Regions from separate parts of the Arthrobacter sp. TJ-170 genome, predicted to be linked through region 2. Evidence: predicted binding sites of a transcription regulator. Region 2 holds the regulator's gene; the other holds the start of a gene.

Region 1 (13,198 bases), on a different contig from region 2:
CCGAGCACCAACATCGGAAGCGATGTTGCACTGCCGAAGACCAGAGCTCCGAGCACACCGGTCAGAACCGCGAGAACGAGCGCCGCGCGCCGCCCGATATGGTCCGACCAGTGGCCAACCAGGAGCAGCCCGGCAACGAGAGTGAAGACGTACGCAGCGAAGGCTGCCGTCGTATCGAAAGCACTCAGGCCAAGATCGGCGCGAATGAGCGGGTAGAGCGGAGTCGCAAGATTCGCCCCCACGAGCAGGGTGGCCATCACGACGACGGCGAGGCCCAGCCGGGTGCGGACGGAGGCATCCCAGCGGGGAGACTGCACGGGAGCAGGCCGCATACGCAATTCGCTGATGACGCTCATGCTCACCTTCCGGAGATACTTACCATTCTTACTATTCATAGTGAGGTCTGCGGGTTACTGTGGAAGTCCTATCGGGCCTGGCCTGATCATCGTGCTCAATATTCGAGGGACATCCCACTCCCCGATGAGCTGAACGAGGAGTTGTGCATGTTGGACCGAACAGACATTCGTCTCCTGCGCGAGCTTGTCCGCGACCCGCGCTCGCAGGTCAGCCAGCTCAGCGAGACGCTCGGCATGGCACGCAACACCGCCCAGGCGAGAATGCAGAGGCTGTTTCGGTCGGGTCTTCTCCGCCCGAGCGGACGGGAACTGGACCTCGCGCGCCTGGATTACGACGTCGTCGCGTTCGTCACGATCGAGGTCACGCACCGGGAACTGGACGGTGTCATCTCAGCGCTGCGCACGCTGGAGCAGGTACTCGAAGTCCATGAGATCTCAGGCAGGGGCGACGTCTGGTGCCGGGTAGCGGCGAAGGATACGCATCACCTGCAGTCGGCCCTCCGGTCGATCCTGCGCATCAAGGGCGTGATCCGGACGGAAACCGTGCTGGCACTGCACGAGCACATTCCCTACCGCGTTGAGCCCCTGCTTGACCGGTTGCTGGCGGAGAAGTCACAGGGCAAGCAGCAGTCCGAAGGATGACCTGGGACGAAGGTCCCGAAACTCAGCCGTCCTGGCCAGCTCCCGGCGTCAGGAAGCTTTCGGCCACCAGCAGCCTGCTGCGTGCACCAGCCCGCCAGCCGTCGTCGGACTGGCTCTGTCCCGGGTTTCTCGCTCCCGCGATGAGCGTCAGCGCCACGCCTGCAGCCCGGGCGCGCAGCGCCGTCGGATCCACCCGTCCTGCGAATGCCTCTTGGTACCGCACCACGGCCGCCGGAGCGTGGCGCTAACGGTCGTCCACCTCAGGCAGGACAGCAAGGTGGGCAAGAAAGCAGCCCAAATCGTCCACCATATGCCCCGGACCGACGCCGTCGAGATCGAGCACCCCAGTAACCTGGCCACCGGAAACCAGGAGGTTCCCCTCATAGAAGTCGCCGTGCGTCGCGACCACCGGTCCGGCAGGCGCCGTACGGATAAGTTCTTCAACCCGCGACGCGAGCGCTGCAATCCGCACCGATTCCGAGGGAAGCGCAGCGATGGCAGCCCTCGCGTAGTCGCGGACCCGTGCAGACCAGGGCAGTCTTGCCGGCAGCTCGCACGCCGCCTTCGGGAAACGGTCGAGCAGATCAATCAGAACCTGCGGTTCGAGCTCCCTCGCGCCGTTCAGCATCAACCGCTGGGCAAGCGGTGTTCCCGACGCGGGCAGGGTTACGACGACGTCCCGATCCCGCGGCCCGACCGGCCGCGGAGCCGGGATCCCCGCGTCATGCAGCAGTTCGTGCCGGCGGCGCAGGGGCCAGGCACGGCCGCGCGGCAATACCTTCACATAGCGGGTCTCCCCTGCCCCCTCCGCCCGCAGTACAGCCCGCCTCATCGGCCGATAACCGAGGGTTGTGAGCGTGGCGGTGCGAACTCCGAAGAGCTCCGGACCAACGGACCGGGCATCACACGCCCAATCCAGCGCAGGCAGCAGTGGATCATGGGGATGGCTCCAGGCCAGTAGGGCTATCCCTCCCGGACCGCGCAGTCGCATGGAGCGGGGAAATTCACCTTCCACGGTCCTCGTCGTGACACACAGGAACCCGGTCAACGGGCCGTTCGGCGCAAGGCACTGCACCTCGTAGATTCCCGTGACCCCTGCACCGGAGCGATGATGAAGGCTCCGCAGTGACCACTGACCCAGCCGACCGATGAGTTGATCCGCTGCCGCGGCGAGTGCCGGACCGATGGCGGGCCCTTCGAGCAGTGCGAGTTGGTCCGCCTCGGGCACTGCGCGCGTATAACTAGGCGCGGCGGCGCTGCAGGATGTCGTCCAAGTTCATCCGGGACGCAGAAGCCGTCTCGACCGTCGGCGCGACGGCACTGTTCTTGATCGGCGTCTTCGTCTGGGGCTTGGGTGCCTCCGGCAGATCCAGAGGGGCCGGGTCTTCCCGCTCAGCTTTCGGAGCCTCGACATACGTAGGCTTGGGCACCTCCACAGGCTGCCAGGGTGTGGAGGTGACCAGCTTTTCACCTGCTTCGGCAGCAACGGCAAGTGCCGCAGCCCGCAACTCAGCCGCGGTGAACTGGGGGGTGGCAACCGTGGCGTCCGCGTCGCGGTCCCTGTTATCTTCTTCCGAGCTGCTGTCTCCGGCTTCCTCGGCGTTGAAGAGGGTGGTGGGACGGCGTACCACCGGAGCCTCCTGGGCCGCCGGTGAGAAGGTCTCCTCCGTTGAGGCAGGGACCCGCTGCGGCGTACCTGACCGGTCGCGCAGTGCGAGCGTGCGCAACACCGCAACGCTTGCAATGGCAAGCACAAGCGCGATCACCGGAACGATTGAAGAGACCAGCCCGACGACGGCAAGTACCGACGTGACCAGCGCCGTTGCCAGTGCAACTGCGCCGACCAGCGCTATGGAGAGTCGGTCCCACCGGATCCTCAGTCCCTGCGCGGAGCCCAACACCCTCGTCGACCCTCCACCTGCCTGCCCGGTGGTTGCTGGTCCGGAGGCGGACCGGGAATCGTCGGCGGCGGACATGGTCATGACGCTCCTTTGGAACACGGCGTCCCCGGATGAGATGGCTGGAAAGGCGATGTGCGCGGTGCCGGCGAAAGGCTGTCGGCTTCGCAACAGATACGGAGCAACCCAAATGAGCCACAGCCCGACGATAGCCGCCAGTACAACTGAGCTGTTCAGAGAGAAGTCCACTTACAAAACGTTAGAGCAGATGCGTCTTTGCTCCTTCATTCACTACGGTGTGTCCGACGCGAAATCGAGAAGTTTGACTAGAGCCGCGGCGCAGTCTCCTGCCACCGTCGGAGGAGGCCGCCGGGAACCTCGTCGACTGTAAGGGCAAAGGTTCTATGGTCCGCCCACGAGCCCGCGATATGCAGGTAGTCCTTGCGGGTTCCCTCGTCCCGGAATCCCAACTTCCGGACGACCCGAAGGCTTGCCGCATTCTCCGGCCGGATGTTGATCTCCATGCGGTGCAGGCCGAGTTCCCAGAAGCAATAGTCCGTTGCGAGGGCGACCGCTGTGGGTGCGATTCCCCTGCCCGCACGCTCCTTGTCCACCCAATACCCAAGCGTCGCCGTCAGGGCGGAACCCCAGACAATTCCGGATACAGTGAGCTGGCCGACCATGGCCGGCCGGCCGCCGCCCTCGGGTCGCTCGGCGATCACGAACGGTAATGCGCTGGCGGAACGCACCTGGGAGTTCAGCGCACGCACCATCTCGTGGTACGTGGGCAGGTAACCGCCCGGGGCCGGGTTGGACGCCTCCCAGGGCGAGAGCCAGTCGAGGTTGCGGTGACGCAGTTCCATCCATTCGCGCTTGTCGCGATGTCGAAGCGGACGAAGGATGAGATTGCCGGTCTCGAGGGTGACCGGCCAGGCGAACCTACCCCACATGTCAGTAGTTAGCCGTCGAAGGAGCCGGTAAACTCCTGCAGCCACTTCCTGAGGTCAGGACCAAGGTCCTCGCGTTCGGAGGAGAGGGTGACCACGGCCTTCAGGTAGCTCAGCTTGTCCCCAGTGTCATAGCGCCGGCCGCGGAAAACGACACCGTACACGCCGGAACCCTCACCATCGGCTGCTGCCAGCGTCTGCAGGGCGTCCGTCAGCTGGATCTCGCCGCCGCGTCCTGGACCTGTCTCTTCCAGGACGTCGAAGACCCGGGGGTGCAGGACGTAACGCCCGATGACCGCCAGGTTCGACGGGGCTTCCTCAGCGGAGGGCTTTTCGACGAGCTTGTTGACGCGGACGTATTCCTCATCGTCGAGCGCGGAGATGTCAGCGCAGCCGTAGGCACTGATCTGATCCGGATCAACCTCGATCAGGGCGATCACTGACCCGCCGGTCTTCGCCTGGACATCGATCATGGTCTCAAGCAGGACGTCGCGCTCGTCGATCAGGTCATCGCCGAGCAGGACAGCGAACGGCTCAGAGCCGACGTGGAGCTTGGCGCGCAGCACCGCGTGCCCGAGCCCCTTGGGGTCCCCTTGGCGGAGGTAGTGGATGTCACCGAGCTCGGAGGCGCGGCGCACAGACTCCAGCTTCTCGAAATCACCCTTCGCTTCGAGCGTTTGCTCGATGAACGGCACCCGGTCGAAGTGGTCCTCGAGGGACCTCTTGTTGCGTCCGGTGATCATCAGAATGTCATTTATGCCGGCGCCGACGGCCTCTTCGACCACATACTGAATCGCCGGCCGGTCCACAACCGGAAGCATTTCCTTGGGCATCGCCTTGGTGGCCGGCAGGAACCTCGTTCCCAGGCCAGCTGCGGGAATGACGGCCTTGTTAACTCTTGGTCGCTCAGTCATGCCACAACACTACAGAATCGGCTGCTGTTCGATGAAAGTGCTACGCTCTCACGCCCTCACGCCCTCACGCCCTCACGCCCTCACGCCCTGTACAGTGCCACCATGGATTCCCGCGTGCAATCGTCGATGCCCTCACCGAGCCCTTCGTCGGTCAAGGAAGACTTGCGCCGCACATTGCGGAACCGGCGTCGCGCCCTTTCGGAGCGTGACCGCAGGTCAGCCGCCGCTGCGCTGAGCGACCAGGTGCTCGCGTGGTTGCGGAGCGCCCCCGGGAGGAGGTCCGGGCCCATTGCGGCGTACCTCTCGGATCCGCCGGAGCCCGGCACCGAGGAATTGCTGCCGGCCCTGATCAGTGCGGGGTACGACGTCGTCGTACCGGTGTGTGAACCGCTGTACCAGCTGAGCTGGGTGCGCTGGGAGCCGGGCGTCGAGCTGGCGAAAAGCCCTCGTGCTCCCCTCTGGGAGCCGGTTGGCGAACGAAAGCAATTCACGGCACTGGTGCCGTTCCGCCTGGTGCTGGTGCCCGGGTTGGCCATGGATGCGCTGGGAAACAGGATAGGCCAGGGTGGCGGGTACTACGACCGGTTCCTCGCGCAGCTGGTTCTCGAACAGCCCGACGTGGACAGGCTCGGCTATCTGTATGACGAGGAGATCCTCCCCGCTGGGGATGTCGAAACCACGCCCCTCGACATGCCGCTGCACGGCGCCTTCACGCCGTCCCGCCTGCACCGTGCGCCCGGCGAACATTCCTCATAAGCGCCAGAAGCAGTGTAGAATTGGCACTCGGACTGGTCGAGTGCCAAAATCCGGGGAAACCCGGACAACGAGACCGCCCACGAACAGCGTTCCCACAGGAGGATTGTCCATGCCTACATATGCTTACGCTTGCAGGGACTGCGGCCACGCCTTCGATGTCCAGCAGTCATTCTCTGATGACTCGCTGACGGTCTGCCCGGAATGCGAGGGCCTACTGCGCAAGAAGTTCAACAGCGTGGGTGTCGTCTTCAAGGGATCCGGCTTCTACCGCACAGACTCCCGCTCTGCGTCGTCGTCCGTCGAGACCGGCAGCAGCTCTTCTGCGAAGCCCTCCTCCACCTCATCCGGTTCCGACGGCAAAGCGGCTTCGTCGTCAACTTCTTCCTCCGGGGGAACGACGACGGCGCCGGCGGCTGCCGCTTCGGCCTAACCGCCGCACCCACTCCGGAGAAACCTTCCGCCGCGGGTGGACCGGTAGTCCTGCACAACCGGTTCTCCCGGGGCGGTTTTTCCACATAGGACCAACTCCCACGGTGCCGCCGTAGCAGGGTTCATATCGTTGGATCCATGAGTGAGCCATCACGCACCCCGAGTCACCTGCAGAGCCGGTTCCAAGCCTTCATCTTCCGGAAGAGGCGCCTTCTGGCCGCTGGCCTCCTGTGCGCTGCAGCCGGGGTGACCGTGGAAGCGCTCCTCCCCCATGAGCCCGCCACCGTGAGGGTTGTCGCTGCATCTTCAGATCTGCCCGTGGGCACGGTCCTCACCGCGGATCAGCTCGCCATCGTCGATCTTCCCGAGGCAGCTGTGCCCGAGCACTCGTTCACGTCCCCCGAACTGGTTGCCGGCCAGCAGCTGGCAACTCCTGTCTATGCGGGCGATGTCCTGGCCCAGAACTTTTTTGTAGGGGCCGGCCTGTTAGCCGGAAGCCCAGAGGGCACAGTCGCGGTTCCGCTCCGCCCGGCTGATGCATCCACGGTGCAACTGCTCTCGGCAGGGCAGCGCGTGGATGTGGTGCTCAGCACCGGAAACGGATTTGAGGTTTCCGCGAAGAACACCGTGTTGGCCCGTGGACTACCGGTGCTGTGGACGTCCGAGCAACCAGGTGCCGGGCCGTTCAGGCCCGCGTCAGGAGCGGAGGGCGGCCTGGTGGTCGTGGCGGCCAACCCGGACGAGGCGGCGGCACTGGCCGGCGCATCGAGCGCCGGCCAGGTTCACCTTGTACTCACGTCGGCGAGCAGCCAGGAGTGAACTGCTAGCTCCAGTGTGGAGGCTTCTGTTCCTTCAGCCACTCATCGTTGTCGCCGTCCTGGTCATTCCAGGACCGCGGATCATCCTCAGCCGCATGCTGTGGGATGACGTCCCCGTGCGGGGCCGTACTGGTGGTGGCCTCTGAACTCGGCTGGGCAACCGCCGAGGCCTCCGCGTCAGCCGGCTCGGCAGCCTCGCCGGATGTCCCTTCATCCGCTTGATCAGCGGGGCGGTCATCCGTCGGGTCTTCTTCATTCGCCCGGCTGTTCTCTGCTTCCGATCCCATCGTCTCCCCGTTTCCTGCAGGTGGCTCCTGTGCAGTCCGGCGCGGATTCGGCCGGTCAGTATGTTGAAGACCAAGATATCCCGATATGCGGTCGGCGCAGCCTTCAGGATCAGTGAAGACTTCAATGGTCCACAGCGGCATGTAACGCCAGCCCATCCGTTCAAGGAGCTGCGGGCGCAGCCTGCTCCGCTCCCTCACGGTCAGGCCGCGGTATCGATCGGATCCGTCGGACTCGATGGCTACAGGCGAGAGGAAGGGTGCACTGCCGTCCGCGCCGGAAGCGTGGCTGGAACTGAAGGCAGCAACGATGTCCAGCGCGCCGTCGTAATTGCTGTGGACGGTGGCACCGCGATGGCGCAGTCGTTCCACCAGGTCCGCAACCAGCGGGTCCTCGTTTTCGGACTCCACCACCGGGGCAACCCGGGTTTGCTCGGCGTCCCCGGAGAGCTCCCGGCGCAGCAGTTCGTAGAAGTCCAGCGCGCCGTGCCCCAACCGCTCGGGATCCAGGTCCTCGGGACGGAAGCACGTGAGAACATGCAGCCGGTACCGTGCACGAGTCATGGCGGCGACAAACTTGCCGCGGCCGTCCGGAGCAGACAGTGGACCGAAATTGTGCAGGGCCCGTCCGTGCGGGGTCCGCCCGAACCCCAGCGAGAAGATCACGGAGTCCCGGGTCAGCCCGGCGGCGCGGTCGATCGTGACTACCCGGAACGACTCGTTGCCAGGCTTGAAGAAGTCCGCAGCCCAGGGAGCATCAGCCATGGACAGACGGACGGCCTCGCCTACCCGCTGCGCGTGGCGGGCGCTTGCCGTGACGACAGCGAGTGAGTAGCTCGGCCGCTGCCGAATGTGTTCGAAGACCAGATCGACGACGCGCGTAACCTCAGCGGCGACACTCTCAACACCATCGTGATCCGAACTCGGCATGCCGGTTCCGTTGGGCAGGTACTCGACGGTGAGGGCGCGCTCCGTGCCGGTGATCTCTGATCCCGAGGGCAGGCGTGTGAGTTCTTTCCCGTAGAAACGTTCACTGAGGAAGGTGATGAGCCCCTTGTCCGCTCCGCGGTAGACATCCCGCAGCGCCAGTGACGGCAGGACCGCCGCAAGCGCCCGATAGGCGCTCGGAAGGTGTTCCGGCGTGTTGCGGCGTTCGTCCTCGACCGACACGGTGAAGCTACGCGGTCCGCCGAGGCGGTCATCACCGAAGGCAATGACCTGGCGCGAACGCGCCAGCGCCGGAACCACCGACTGCAGGGAGATCGACTCCGCGTCAAGCACGATCACGGCATCGAACATTTTGTCCTCAGGGAGCACCAGAGGCAGGACCAGCGGGCTCGCTGCCCACACCGGCATCAGCGCGGTGACCAGTTCATCGGCCTGGACACTGAGGGCGTCCAGGCCGGGCTCGCCCTCCCGCAACAGGCCGCGCAGTTGCTCAGCTTCGGCCGGCATGGTCTCCAGCGCCGCCCGCCAACGCTCCGCGAGGGCCCACCGGATCCGGCTGGCACCGGAGGCGACATGTGCGTTGTCGGCGAGCCGGTACTCGGCCTCGAGGGTGCGGAGGCTCGCGCCGTCGGACATCGCGAGGTAGTCGTCCCCGCTGATCATCGCCTCGAGGGCGGACTGCCACCACGCCAGCTCAAGTTCTCCCCCGACCTGACGGGCACCCACCTCACGTGCTGCGAGGTCGTCCAGCAGTTCACCGAGACCGTTCTCGCGCATTTCGTCGAGCAGCAGCGTGCGCTCGGGGAGCGTGGCAAGGCTCTGCTTGTCGCGTGCCAGGTCCGAGAGGCGGAGCACCAGCTCATCCAGCGGGATCGCGACGAGCTTGGGCTCGCCGGGAGTACCGGCCAGGATGGACGTGAGTTCCTTCAGTTTCGAGTCGATCGTGCGGTAGAAGCTGTTGATCTCTGCGAGCCCTGTGGGCACCGAGGGATGCCGCTCCGTGGTTGCATACCTGGTCCACAGGGTGCGCTGCTCCTGCACCTCGACGAGGGACTGATGAAGGTCGGAAATATGAACGCCGGGGCGGACGTACTCCTTCGCAACCCTGCGGAGGCGCGACCGGGTCATCGAACTCATCTCGATGGTGCGCTCCCGCCGCCACGATGAGGGCGCAGTTGCGGAAATAAGGTCGGTGACCGGCCGGTCGAAGATGTCCGGTGTGAACTTGTCGAGGCTGGCGCGCACAGCGACCAGCAGATCCAACTGCTCACCCCACTCTTCGAATGTGGTTCCGAGCTCGATGTGTGAGTGCTCGGCTACCGCTCGAACCTTCTCGCGCAGCAAGGGAATGTCCCGGGAAAGGTCCACCGTAAGGCTGTGAGCGTGTTCGGTTTCCTTGCGGTTGCGCAGGTTGGCACCGAACCAGGGGCTCTGTGTCGCTTCCCTGCTGAAGCCGCCGAGTTCAGCTGCACGACGGAGCCGCGTGGTCAGTTCCGTCCTGTTCGGGATGCTGTCCATGACGCTGCGCTTGAGCCGTTGGGTAGTGGCCGGAGCAGGGTCCAGGGACGTCAGCTCGGCGAGGGACTGCATCGCCTGATACGGCGAGCATCCCCAGCGCGACCGCACGTTGTGCAGCGAGCGGACATGATCGAGCAGCTTGTGGCGGTGCGAAACGAGCGTCTCGTGCAGCGACGCCAGCTTGGGCTCCACGGCTTTCTCGTTGCGGACAATCGCACGAACCAGCTGGTCCTTCAACTGCGCAGGGTTGCCGTTGGCATTCAACTGCAGCACGAGGGAGCCGAGGTTCAGCGCATCGAGTTCCTGCACGAACTGGTTCAGGGTCCCGCGGCGCTCGGCCACCACGAGGACACTCTTGCCCTGCTCTGCAAGCGCCGCTGCGGCATTCAGCGCGGTCTGGGTCTGGCCGGTTCCTGGAGGAGCGGACACCACGACGGAGCCACCGGCGGCGACGGCGTCGAGAACCCTCTGCTGCCCGGGGTCGGCGTCGAGGATCAGGAACTCGGTGGACGGGTGCCTGTCATCAAGGGGCGTATCCCGCGACGGCGCCTTCGCATCCGAGGGAGCATCGATGCCCTCGCGCGCTGCATCCATCAGAGCGGACAGCAGCGGGTGCTCCGGGCGCACCGCAGTGTCAACGCCGACGTCGGCAAGGTCCGCGAAGGTCGAGACGAGAATGTGGTGTTCGATGGTCATGCCGCGAACGTTGTCGGTGAGCGCGCGGAGACGGTCGAGCACTGGATGCGGATCGAAGCGGGCGGTGCTGTAGGCGAGCTGCGCAACGGCGTCGGGATCGAAATCGATGCCGTGGTCCTTGTGCAGCGTGCGCACGAGCGCCGGGTTGAGGCGCGCATGCTCCGTGAGCTGGAGCTCGTAATCGTCCTGCGAACTGTGCACCGTCAGTGAAACTGACGTCAGCAGGACCGGCGCCGTCAGCGAGTCGGTGCGGCCGCCGTCGTCCATGGAGCGCCAGGACGCGGTACCCGCGGCAAGGTAGCCGACGTCGATCCCGCGTTCGGTGGCGAGTTCGTAGACCTTCGCGCGGAGAAGGCGTGCGGCCTTCATGGCGGCGGCGTACTGGTCGGGATCCCGCAGCAGCGTGGACAGGCGGGTCCGACGGCCGGCCAGAAGCTGCGCGAGACCCGACGGGTGCGCATGCGTGAGATCGATGCTGTTGGAACGCGAAGGCGTGAAGTGCAGCAGAGTATCGGTTCCCGCGTGCGGTCCCAGTCTGCGCAGCCACGGAATCAGGAAATCTTCTGCGGAGTCCCCGGCTTCCTGCACTGGCACGGTTGTCCTCTTCCCTGCGGCCTCACGGCCTGATCTTGACCAGATAGGCATGTCTTCCAAGCTATCCGACGCTGCCTCCTACAAGCTGCAAGCAACGCGGACCGTCATCAATTTACCTGCTGATCGAGCGGCCTCGACCGACGCTGAGCGCCGGTGGAGGGGTCACTCCCACTCGATGGTGCCCGGCGGCTTGCTTGTAACGTCAAGCACCACGCGGTTGACGCCGTCGACCTCGTTGGTGATCCGGTTGGAGATTCGGGCGAGGAGATCATACGGAAGCCGCGACCAGTCCGCGGTCATGGCGTCTTCGCTGGATACCGGGCGGAGCACGATCGGGTGCCCGTAGGTGCGCCCGTCGCCCTGGACGCCGACGCTTCGCACATCGGCCAGCAGGACCACCGGCATCTGCCACACCTCGTTATCGAGGCCCGCAGCCGTGAGCTCTGCCCGCGCAATTGCGTCTGCCTTGCGGAGCAGCTCGAGGCGCTCCTGGTTGACGGAACCGACAATGCGGATACCGAGACCCGGGCCCGGGAATGGCTGGCGTCCGACGATCTCTGCCGGCAAACCGAGTTGGGCACCGACGGCTCGCACCTCATCCTTGAACAGCGTGCGCAGGGGCTCCACAAGCTCAAACTGCAGGTCTTCCGGAAGGCCGCCGACGTTGTGGTGGCTCTTGATATTGGCTGCACCCTCGCCACCGCCGGATTCGACGACGTCCGGGTAGAGCGTGCCCTGCACGAGGAAGCGGATCTTCTCTCCGTGGGCTTCGGCCTCAGCGATGATGGCGCGCTCGGCCTCCTCGAATGCGCGAATGAACTCGCGACCGATGATCTTGCGCTTGGTCTCCGGGTCCTCGACACCCTCAAGGGCTTCGAGGAACCGCTTCTGCTCATTCGCGACGTACAGGTTGACCCCGGTGGCGGCAACGAAGTCCCGCTCCACCTGTTCTGCTTCGCCCTCGCGGAGCAGGCCGTGGTCAACGAAGACGCAGGTGAGCTGGTCACCGACCGCCCGCTGGACGAGAGCCGCTGCGACGGCGGAGTCCACACCACCGGAAAGCCCGCAGATTACCCGGGCGTCCCCCACCTGCTGGCGGATTCGCTCGACCTGTTCCTCGACGATGTCGCCGGTAGTCCAGTTCGGGTTCAGGCGCGCACCCTTGAACAGGAAGTTTTCCAGCACCTGCTGGCCGTGCGCCGAGTGCTTGACCTCGGGGTGCCACTGCACGCCGTAGAGCTGCTTGCCTTCGTTGGCGAACGCTGCGACCGGAGCACCCGCGGTGCTGGCCAGGACTTCAAAACCGTCCGGTGCCGCCTGCACTGAATCGCCGTGGCTCATCCAGGCATTCTGGTGGTCAGGGGTTCCCTCAAGAATCGACCGCGCACCGTTGGAAACAACGACGTCGGTGGAACCGTATTCACGCAGACCGGTCTTCGCGACCGTGCCGCCGAGCGCGGATGCCATCGCCTGGAAGCCGTAACAGATACCGAGGACCGGGACACCGGCGTCGAACAGTTGGGGGTCCACCCGCGGAGCATCATCGGCATACACGCTGGACGGGCCGCCCGAGAGGATGATGGCCACAGGATTGCGAGCCAGCAGCTCGTCGGTGCTGATCGTGTGCGGAACAATCTCGGAGTAAACATCCGCTTCCCGAACGCGGCGGGCAATCAGCTGGGCGTACTGGGCGCCGTAATCGACGACGAGTACAGGCTGGTGTTCAGTGGCAGAAGCGGGGGTAGTCACGCATCAACAATAGTGGTAGTAGGGGTAACGCTGCACATTGCGCAGTCAGTACCTCGTCTTGGCTTCCGGGTGGGCGGCCAGTTCCTCTTCCACACGCCGGTGAACGCGCTTCTCGACGATGAATGAAAGCAGCGGGACAACACCGCCGAGAGCGATGATCACAAACTGGGAGAACGGCCACCGCGTGAACTGCCAGAGCCGGAAATCGGCGATGAGGTACACCACGTACAGCCAGCCGTGGACGATGAGAACGGCCGTGGACAGGTTGAAACCGCCCGCGCCGTCGACCTGGGCTTCCTCGACGAGGCCGAGCGCTCCGGCGGATCCGCCGGCGATGATCTCCGCGCCGAAGCCGTACTTCGCAACCATCTCCACCACTACGAGCAGCAGCATCACGCCGGTTGCATAGGCCAGCACCTTGTAGAAGCTGAGCGCCGATCGGATCTGGGCGTGTGTTCCGCCGAAGCGGCGTTTGCGGGCAGGGTTCTTGGCGGGTGCGCGTTCGGTCACGTTCTTACCTCGTCGGTGGTCGGTTCGTTCGAGCTGTCTTCACTGTGTTCGTCGTGTTCAATCTGTTCGTCTTCAAGCATGCGGCGGTGGTCGTCAGCAACGAGCCGCCACCACAGGAAGAAAGCGAAACCGGCGAAGA
Region 2 (9,414 bases):
GAGACTCCCTTGGGAACTTGACGGCGTGAGCCACGCCCTCAACATGATCGACACTCCAGGCCACGTGGACTTCACCTATGAGGTGTCACGATCGCTGGCCGCGTGCGAGGGGGCAATCCTCCTGGTGGATGCCGCACAGGGGATCGAGGCGCAAACCCTGGCCAACCTCTACCTCGCGATGGAAAACGATCTCACGATCATTCCCGTGCTGAACAAGATTGACCTGCCGGCGGCCCAGCCCGAGAAGTACGCGGCAGAGCTGGCGAACCTGATCGGCGGCAAGCCCGAGGACGTTCTGCTGGTTTCAGGAAAGACCGGCGTCGGAGTCGAAGCGCTGCTGGACAAGATTGTCCGTGACCTGCCCCCGCCCGTGGGCGACGCTGATGCACCGGCCCGGGCCATGATCTTCGACTCGGTTTACGACACCTACCGTGGCGTCGTGACGTATGTCCGGGTGGTCGACGGACACCTGAGCCCGCGTGAACGCATCCAGATGATGTCGACGCGTGCCAGCCATGAGCTCCTCGAGATCGGTGTCAGTTCACCGGAGCCCACGCCGTCCAAGGGACTGGGGGTTGGCGAAGTGGGCTACCTCATCACCGGGGTCAAGGACGTCCGCCAGTCCAAGGTCGGGGACACCGTCACCAACCTGGCCAAGCCTGCAGCCGCGTCCCTAAGCGGTTATGCGGATCCAAAACCGATGGTCTTCTCCGGTCTTTACCCTCTGGACGGCGCTGACTATCCGGTGCTTCGTGATGCGCTGGAAAAGCTCATGCTCAACGATGCCGCCCTCGTGTATGAGCCGGAGACCTCCGCCGCGCTGGGATTCGGTTTCCGCGTGGGGTTCCTCGGTCTGCTCCACCTGGAGATCACCCGCGAACGCCTGGAACGGGAATACAACCTGAGCCTCATTTCCACTGCACCCAACGTCGAGTATGAAGTGACGCTCGAGGACAAGAACATCGTCCACGTCACCAATCCCAGCGAGTACCCCGTCGGCAAGATCGCGGAGGTCCGCGAACCGATGGTTTCTGCGACAATCCTCGCGCCCAACGAGTTCGTCGGCACCATCATGGAGCTGTGCCAGAGCAGGCGCGGCGTCATGGGCGGAATGGACTACCTGTCGGAGGATCGGGTGGAGATACGTTACCGGCTCCCGCTTGCCGAGATCGTCTTCGACTTCTTCGACATGCTCAAATCCAGGACCCGCGGGTATGCCTCGCTGGACTGGAAGGCCGACGGCGATCAGGTAGCTGATCTGGTCAAGGTCGACATCATGCTCCAGGGAGAGCAGGTTGATGCCTTCTCCGCCATTACGCACCGTGACAAGGCCTATTCCTATGGCGTCATGATGACCGGAAAGCTGCGCGAACTGATTCCACGGCAGCAGTTCGAGGTCCCCATTCAGGCCGCGATCGGCGCGCGCATCATCGCGAGGGAAAACATCCGGGCCATCCGCAAGGACGTTCTGGCCAAGTGCTACGGCGGTGACATCACCCGGAAGCGCAAGCTTCTGGAAAAGCAGAAGGAAGGCAAGAAGCGCATGAAGATGGTGGGCCGTGTGGAGGTTCCCCAGGAAGCGTTCATCGCAGCGTTGTCGTCGGACGAGTCGAAGGACAAAGCCAAGAAGTGACTGCAGTACTCCGCCGGGAGGGCAACCATGCCTAGCGCACTGCCGCTCGGAGACCCGGCTCCGTCCGACGGCGTGTTGCCTCCGGCGGCGGCGGCCGGTGCGATCGATCGTGACTTCGGGCTGTACGTGCACATACCCTTCTGCGCTGTCCGCTGCGGTTACTGCGATTTCAACACGTACACAGCGGCCGAGCTTGGCGGGGGAGCGTCGCAGGCCAACTATGCGCTCTCTGTTCAGCGGGAACTCAACTTCGCTGCCGGGGTGTTGACCGCTTCCGGCGTTGCCGAGCGTCCGCTGAGTACGGTGTTCTTCGGTGGAGGAACGCCCACGCTCCTGCCGTCGCAGGAACTGGCGCAGGTGCTGCAGACCGCGAAGGACGTTTGGGGCCTGGCACCCGGAGCCGAGGTGACTACGGAAGCAAATCCCGACTCGGTAACTCCCGAATCGCTCGAGGAATTGGCCCGTGCGGGTTTCACCCGGGTGTCCTTCGGCATGCAGTCCGCGGTGCCGCACGTGCTGGCCGTACTGGATCGGACCCACTCACCGGCGAGGGTGCCCCTTGCGGTCGAGTGGGCGCGCGCTGCCGGATTGAAGGTAAGCCTTGATCTGATCTATGGCACGCCCGGTGAGGAGCTCCAGGACTGGCAGACCTCCCTCGAAGCCGCGCTTGCCCTCGAGCCGGATCATCTGTCCGCATACGCTCTCATCATTGAGGACGGCACTGCGCTGGCGAGGCGGATGCGGCGCGGTGAGGTTCCAATGGTCGACGACGACGACCACGCCGACAAGTACGAACTTGCCGAAAAGATGCTCCAGTCAGCTGGAATGTCCTGGTATGAGGTGAGCAACTGGGCGCGTACCGAAGGGGATCAGTGCCGCCACAATATTGCCTACTGGAAAGGGCATGACTGGTGGGGTGCCGGTCCGGGGGCCCATTCTCATGTAGGCGGAACGCGCTGGTGGAACGTAAAGCATCCATCTGCCTACGCCCAGCGTCTGGGCTCGGACGCTTCACCCGCTGCGGGCAGGGAGATACTGGACGACAACGCCCGCTATGTCGAGGATGTCCTCCTGCGCAGCAGGCTTGCCGAGGGGTATCCAACCACCGCACTGCAGCCGGAGGGACGCCGTGCGGTCGCCGGACTGATTGCCGACGGACTGATCGAGCCCAGCGCGGCATTCAAGGGGACTGTGCGCCTGAGCGGGCGGGGGCGGCTGCTTGCTGACGCCGTCGTTCGCCGCCTCCTGCCCGACTGATCTTCTAGTGGAAGATCCGCAGGTTGAACGGGTAGCGATACGGCCGGCCGCGGTTCACGTGGATTCCTGCCGCAACTGCGAACCCGGCGAGGGTCACCCAGATGAGGGCATTGAGGACTGCGAAAATCCCGCCGATTCCGGGTAGCAGGGACAACAGCAGGCAGACCGCGGCAGCGATGCTCGGGGGGAAGGTGAAGTTGAACGCTTCCTTCGATTCCTGCTCCGTGAAGGGCCCGCGGTCCCGGTAGATCAGGAAAATGATCAGCGATGGGACGAAGCCCAGGATGCCGAGGAAATGGGCGAGCGTTGCCCACTGCCGGTCCTCCGCCGGAGTCAGCGGTGGAGCGCTGGGACTGGCACCCTGGAATGCGGGGACATTGTCCGGGGGTGCAGGGCGTGACGACGCGTCACTGTGCCGGTCTGCGCTGTTAGACAACGAAACTTCCTTCAAACTGGAGGACTTCACCGCGCATTCGCGCAGAACTTACTTCCTAAGGGTACTTGGTGGACAGGCCGCACGGGGTCGCCCACACCTGTCGGTGCCCGGCGCCTATGCGTCTGATCCCGGTATGGTAAGGAAATCGATGACTTCCTCGACGCGGGCCAGCAGTGACGGCTCGAGATCAGCATAGGTATTGACTCCGCCCAGGATGCGCTTCCAGCCGGCCGCAACATCTGCCTGGGTGGAGTGCGGCCAGCCCAGGCGGTTCAGGATCCCGGTCTTCCAGTCTTCGCCGCGGGGAATGACCGGCCACGCTTCGAGTCCGAGTGCCCGGGGTTTGACGGCCTGCCAGACGTCAACGTAGGGGTGTCCCACGATCAGCACGTTGTGCGCAGCACCCGGTACCTTCATGGCTTCGGCCGCTATCCTGGCTTCCTTGGTACCCGGCAGAAGGTGGTCTACAAGGATGCCCAGGCGGCGGCCGCTGGACGGTGCGAAATCACGCACCACGCCTGCAAGATCATCGACTCCGTGCAACGGCTCGACGACGATGCCCTCGACGCGCAGGTCGTCTCCCCATACTTTTTCCACGAGTTCGGCGTCGTGGCGGCCTTCAACCCAGATCCTGCTCGCCCGTGCAGTGCGTGCCCGCTGGCCCGCAACCCGAACGGAACCTGAAGCAGTCCGTTGTGATACCGCGGCCTGCTTCAGGGCAGGAATCAGCTCAACGGGCGAACCTTCGTAGTGGAAACCGAATCCGAGCGGGAATGTGCGCCGCTTGCCGCGGCGGTCCTCCAGGATCATCACGTGCATCCCGCCGGACTTCTCGGTCCGTAGGATCTCGCCCACGAACCCGCTTTGGACATCTTCCAGAACGACGCCGGGGCGGGCCTCGATCTTCTCAATTACGGCGCGTCGGGGCTGGGAGAGGTCCTGTGCGCCCCATTGGTGATAAGACATGTGACTTCTCTCGCTTCCGCAAATCCCTGCCGTCCGGACAGGCAGAGCCAATGCTAACAATCGCCTCAGACGTATTAGACTTGGCACTTAGGCGTGTTGAGTGCTAACTCAAGAAGCGGGCAGCGAAGTACATCGGAGGTGAACATGAGTGAGCCCAGGCGGCTTGAAGTCCTGCGAGCCATCGTTGAGGATTACGTTCATTCCCGTGAGCCGGTGGGCTCCAAGGCTCTGGTTGAACGCCACAAGCTGGGTGTGTCCTCGGCGACTATCCGCAACGATATGGCGCTTCTGGAAGAAGAAGGCCTCATTACCGCCCCCCATACCAGTTCGGGCCGTATCCCCACAGATAAGGGATACCGCCTGTTCGTTGACCGGATCGCCGAGGTGAAGCCCCTGTCGGCACCGGAGAAGCGGGCTATCCGGGCGCTGCTCGAAAACGCGGAAGATCTCGATGATGTCCTGGACCGCACCGTTCGACTGCTCGCGCAGCTCACCAATCAGGTGGCCGTGGTGCAGTACCCGCACCTGGGCGCAGCGTCCGTCCGCCACATCGAGTTCGTCCTGCTCGCACCGACCCGCGTACTCGTGGTGCTCATTTCCACCAACGGCGCGGTACAGCAGCGGGTAGTGCCCGTCCCCGCCGATGCGACCGAGACTGCACTTGCCGAGCTGCGTCAGCGCTTCCTTGAGAAGGTGTCGGGCGTGCGGCTCCCATCGGTACCGCAGGAACTTGGCGCCTGCGCTGCGGAGCTTTCCCCAGCGCTGCAGCCGCTGGGCCAGGCACTCGCACACGGTCTGGAACAGTTGTCGGCTGCCAACCGCGAGGATCGCATTGTGTTGGCCGGCACGGCCAACCTTGCCCGTTCGACGCTGGACTTTCCCCTCACCATCGGCCCCGTCCTGGAAGCACTTGAAGAACAGGTAGTCATGCTTCGCCTCCTTTCGGAGATGGAGCAGGACGCCCTCGGTGTCTCTGTCCGCATAGGTCGGGAAAACCCTTACGGCGGTCTCGCCGAGGCGTCCGTGATTGCCACCGGCTACGGACCGGACGCGCTGGCGAAGGTGGGGGTACTCGGACCCACCAGAATGGATTACCCCACCACCATGGCTGCCGTCAGAGCGGTAGCCCGTTACCTTTCCCGCATCCTCGATGAATCGTGACCGGATGACGGATCCCATGAACAGCAGCCGCTCACGCGGTGAGATAACAGGAAGTGATGTGCAGGAGTGAGTAATCACTACGATGTCCTTGGCGTTGCACGCGATGCCAGCGGCGAAGAAATCAAGAAGGCGTACCGCAAGCTCGCCCGCAAACTCCACCCGGACGTCAACGTCGGCCCTGAAGCGGCTGAGGAGTTCAAGCTGGTCACCCGCGCATACGAGGTGCTTTCGGATCCGCAGAAGCGGCGCGTCTATGACACCACCGGAAACGAAAACGGCACCGACAACGGGTTCGGCGGCGGCTATGCCGGCCCGGGCTTCGCCTTCCACGACATTTTCGAGACCTTCTTCGGAGGAGGCGGTCCCAGCGGTCCGCCGTCACGTACCCAGCGCGGCCAGGATGCCCTCATCGCCGTCCGTATCGATCTGAAGGATGCGGTCTTCGGCTCCAACAAGAAGATCGAAGTGGACTCTGCGGCAGTATGCCCCACCTGTGACGGATCCTGCACACAGCCCGGGACGTCGCCGAGAACCTGCGATATTTGCGGTGGGTCCGGGCAGGTCCAGCGCGCGGTCCGGTCCATCCTGGGCCAGGTTATGACGACGGCGACCTGCGGCACCTGCCAGGGGTACGGAACCGTCATCCCGCACCCCTGCAACGAGTGCAACGGGGACGGGCGTATACGATCACGCCGCAGCCTGACGATCAAGGTGCCCGCCGGTGTTTCAACGGGTACGCGAATCCAGCTTTCGGGTCAGGGGGAGGCAGGCACGGCGGGCGGCCCCCAGGGGGACCTTTACGTCGAAATCCGGGTCAACAGCGACCCGACTTTCCTGCGGGAGGGCGACGACCTCCACGCCACCTTGAGCGTGCCCATGACAGCGGCAGCTCTCGGCACCACCGTGACCATGACCAGCTTCGACGGTGATCAGGAACTCACGATCAAGTCCGGTACCCAGTCCGGCGAAGTGATCGCGCTCAAAGGTCTTGGAGTTACGCATCTGCGCGGATATGGCAGGGGAGATCTCCTGGTACACCTGAGCGTCGAGACCCCCCGGAACCTCGACGGCGCTCAGGAGGAGCTCCTTCGACGTCTGGCGGAAATGCGCGGCGAACAGTTCGCCGAAGGTCAGCTGGCCAGCAGCGGATCAGGGGTATTCGCCCGCTTGCGCGAGCGCCTCGGAAATCTCTGAGCGGTAGCCCGGACAATGACCAACCAGGCTTTCTTCGGTCAACCCGAAGACGTTCAAAGCGCTGTCACCGGCGCAAGCATCACCCTGCGAGGTCAGGAAGCCCATCACGCTGCAACCGTGAAGCGTGTGGTTCCCGGAGAAACGATCGACGTGGTGGACGGGCAGGGGCGCCGTCTGAGCTGCACCGTCGTCGATGCGGCGCCTGCCGCCGTCGTAGTAACGGTGGACAGGATCTCCTTCGATCCACTCCCTGAAATCCGCATTGTCCTGGTCCAGGCCCTGGCGAAGGGGGACCGCGCGGAGCTGGCAGTCGAGGCAGCTACCGAACTCGGCGTTGACGCTGTTCTGCCCTGGCAGGCAGACCGCAGCATTGTGCGGTGGCGTGCCGACAAAGCTGTAAAGGGACGCGCGAAGTGGGAAGCCCTGGTCCGCACCGCGTCGAAGCAAAGTCGGCGCACCCGGGTTCCGGACGTCCTCGATGTGCTGGACAGCCGGGGCCTCGGGCGATGGCTTGACAGCGTTGATCACCCGATCCTGCTCCACGAGGAAGCGCAAGAATCTCTCGCGGGTTACTGGAACCGTGACCCGGGAGGCAGAAAAGGGACGCTGGCCGTAATCGTGGGCCCGGAAGGGGGAGTCGCCCCGCACGAGGTCGAGCTGTTCGCCGAGCACGGAGCCTTGCCGGTGCAACTCGGAAATAATGTCCTGCGCGCCTCGACGGCCGGGCCGGCAGCGCTTGCTGTGCTCAACCAGCTCTCCGGCCGCTGGTAGCCCTCGGATTTCCGGCAGCTGGCGGCTGATAGCCGGCGGTCAGCGGATGCTGACCAGCTTGTCATCGGCGACGTCGTCGGCAGCAGGCCCGGATCCGGGATCCGTCTCCGACGCCTCGTACACCTCAACGAGATAGGTTCCCTGTTCCAGGGCCACACTGAACTCATACAGCCCTACCGCGCCCGTTCCCGCCTCCACCGGTACGGTTCCGTCGACAACATCTTCAGCGGGTACACCGCCCCCGTCCACGCGCCGGACCCTCCACTGAAGGCTTGTGTCCGTCGTGGTCGTGCTGCCCTGGATGATGACAGTCCGATCGGTGCGGACCGAGCTCTCCTGCGGGTTGATGATCCAGACAGGCGCCACTGCGCTGACGTCCCGCCGCAGAACGGAACCCAGCGCGATATGTCCGAATGCGTTGTAGCCCGCCTTGCCGTCCACCAGCAGGCGAACGCTGCTCGGACTTCCGCTGGCAATCAGGCCGGAATTGGCTGCTGCGGCTGTCGCGGTGTAAACGAGTTGCTGCACTGCCTGCACAGCCGTCTCCGCGTCGACCTCCGTGGTGAATGAATCGGAGGAAATGTCCACCGTGATGACGTTGTCCGGCGAGATCGAGGTGTTGACAGCGGAGGCATTCTGCCAGGGGCTGTAGTAGTCGTCGTCCAGCGGCTCAGCGCTGGTCATCGCCCAGACTGCAGCGGCGATCGGGTCTCCTGTCGATTCGGCCGGCAGGAATTCGCGGTAAAGCAGTCCGTTCGCCTCTCCCAGCCAGTAGACCGGAAGGAGGGAAGCGGCGTCTGTGGCTTCGGGGCTTCGCAGAGCGAGCTCCGGCATACTCGCCGCGGATTCCAGCAGCACTTCTGACTGAGGCGCGATCTCCGCCGTCGACTCGGGCGGGCCTCCGATAGTGCAGGCCTGCAGTCCCAGCGCCGTCGCGAGAAGTACGGATACCTTCCAGCGGCGCACCTTCGTCTGTCCAGAAAGAGGGATGGCGGCCATGCGTTCCCATCTCCTCTCCGTTTACAGTGTCCAATGGCTGGGGTTCCAGCACCGGGCTCAAATCTCACCATCAGGGATGATGAGAGTAGGAGCCGGAGCTGCCCGGCGCAGCAGTAATCCAGCTTGGCATAGGAAGTGTGCGCTACCGGCCGGTTTTCCCCAATCGCCACAGGACTGAGACGCGATTGATATCGGGCCGTTGCGTTCCTGAGATATTTTGTCCGCCCAGCCGGTGAACGGTTTCTCGCGAAGTGGATGCGAGCGGTAACAGGCCTGCGGCGGTACGCTAGTAGAAGGCTTCTTCAAAGGCCTGGACCAGCACCTAACCGGAAATTCCGGCGACACGAGGAGAGATGGAAGGCCCACGGGCCGATAATATGACGGATTCTGCAGTGGGTATGGGGGCAGCAGGCCTGGACAGCCGGGTCATCGAGTTTGATTCAGCCGACCAGATGGTGCAGGCTCTCGGCGCAAATGACGAGGCTCTCGCCATGATCGAGGGAGCTTTCCCCGGCGTAAGCCTCCACGTACGCGGCAATGATCTCTCCATCACCGGTCCCGCGACGGACGTTGGGCGCACCGAGCGCCTGATCAGCGAGATACGTACCCTCGCCGCCAGCCAGACACCGGTGACAGCGCAGGTGTTGGAGCAGCTGCTTTTCATGCTCAAGACGCAGGGCGCTGCGAAGCCGGCCGAAGTCCTGTCGATGAATATCCTCTCTTCACGCGGCCGTACCATCCGCCCGAAGACGGTCAACCAGAAGAAATATGTCGAAGCGATTGATACGCATACCATCGTCTTCGGCATCGGCCCGGCCGGCACCGGCAAAACCTACCTGGCAATGGCCAAGGCGGTTCAGGCTCTTCAGCACAAGGAAGTCAACAGGATCATCCTTACCCGTCCGGCTGTTGAGGCGGGGGAACGGCTGGGATTCCTCCCCGGAACGCTGAACGACAAGATCGACCCGTACCTGCGCCCGCTCTACGACGCTCTTCA

The links. Region 2 encodes HrcA, which represses chaperone genes, less so after heat shock. Its sites were predicted from a motif close to TTNGCACTCGNNNNNNNCGAGTGCNAA; they were not measured.
Region 1: a site for HrcA is predicted at 5,534-5,560, ahead of AC4D1W_RS06045 (FmdB family zinc ribbon protein). Genes of this name have one in related genera too.

What each region holds. Positions count from the first base shown of each region.
Region 1 is NZ_JBZCNL010000002.1:440,488-453,685, forward strand. It holds gene AC4D1W_RS06005 (MFS transporter) at 1-356, opposite strand, end outside; gene AC4D1W_RS06010 (Lrp/AsnC family transcriptional regulator) at 504-998, shown strand; gene AC4D1W_RS06015 (hypothetical protein) at 1,021-1,224, opposite strand; gene AC4D1W_RS06020 (aminoglycoside phosphotransferase family protein) at 1,243-2,226, opposite strand; gene AC4D1W_RS06025 (hypothetical protein) at 2,240-3,145, opposite strand; gene AC4D1W_RS06030 (GNAT family N-acetyltransferase) at 3,223-3,846, opposite strand; gene galU (UTP--glucose-1-phosphate uridylyltransferase GalU) at 3,855-4,757, opposite strand; gene AC4D1W_RS06040 (5-formyltetrahydrofolate cyclo-ligase) at 4,860-5,513, shown strand; gene AC4D1W_RS06045 (FmdB family zinc ribbon protein) at 5,623-5,943, shown strand; gene cpaB (Flp pilus assembly protein CpaB) at 6,081-6,761, shown strand; gene AC4D1W_RS06055 (DUF4011 domain-containing protein) at 6,766-10,851, opposite strand; gene guaA (glutamine-hydrolyzing GMP synthase) at 10,963-12,549, opposite strand; gene AC4D1W_RS06065 (DUF3817 domain-containing protein) at 12,595-13,059, opposite strand; gene AC4D1W_RS06070 (SURF1 family protein) at 13,056-13,198, opposite strand, start outside.
Region 2 is NZ_JBZCNL010000005.1:124,598-134,011, forward strand. It holds gene lepA (translation elongation factor 4) at 1-1,633, shown strand, start outside; gene hemW (radical SAM family heme chaperone HemW) at 1,661-2,890, shown strand; gene AC4D1W_RS10935 (DUF4870 domain-containing protein) at 2,895-3,326, opposite strand; gene AC4D1W_RS10940 (DUF3097 domain-containing protein) at 3,441-4,292, opposite strand; gene hrcA (heat-inducible transcriptional repressor HrcA) at 4,437-5,453, shown strand; gene dnaJ (molecular chaperone DnaJ) at 5,520-6,647, shown strand; gene AC4D1W_RS10955 (16S rRNA (uracil(1498)-N(3))-methyltransferase) at 6,663-7,418, shown strand; gene AC4D1W_RS10960 (GerMN domain-containing protein) at 7,458-8,417, opposite strand; gene AC4D1W_RS10965 (PhoH family protein) at 8,795-9,414, shown strand, end outside.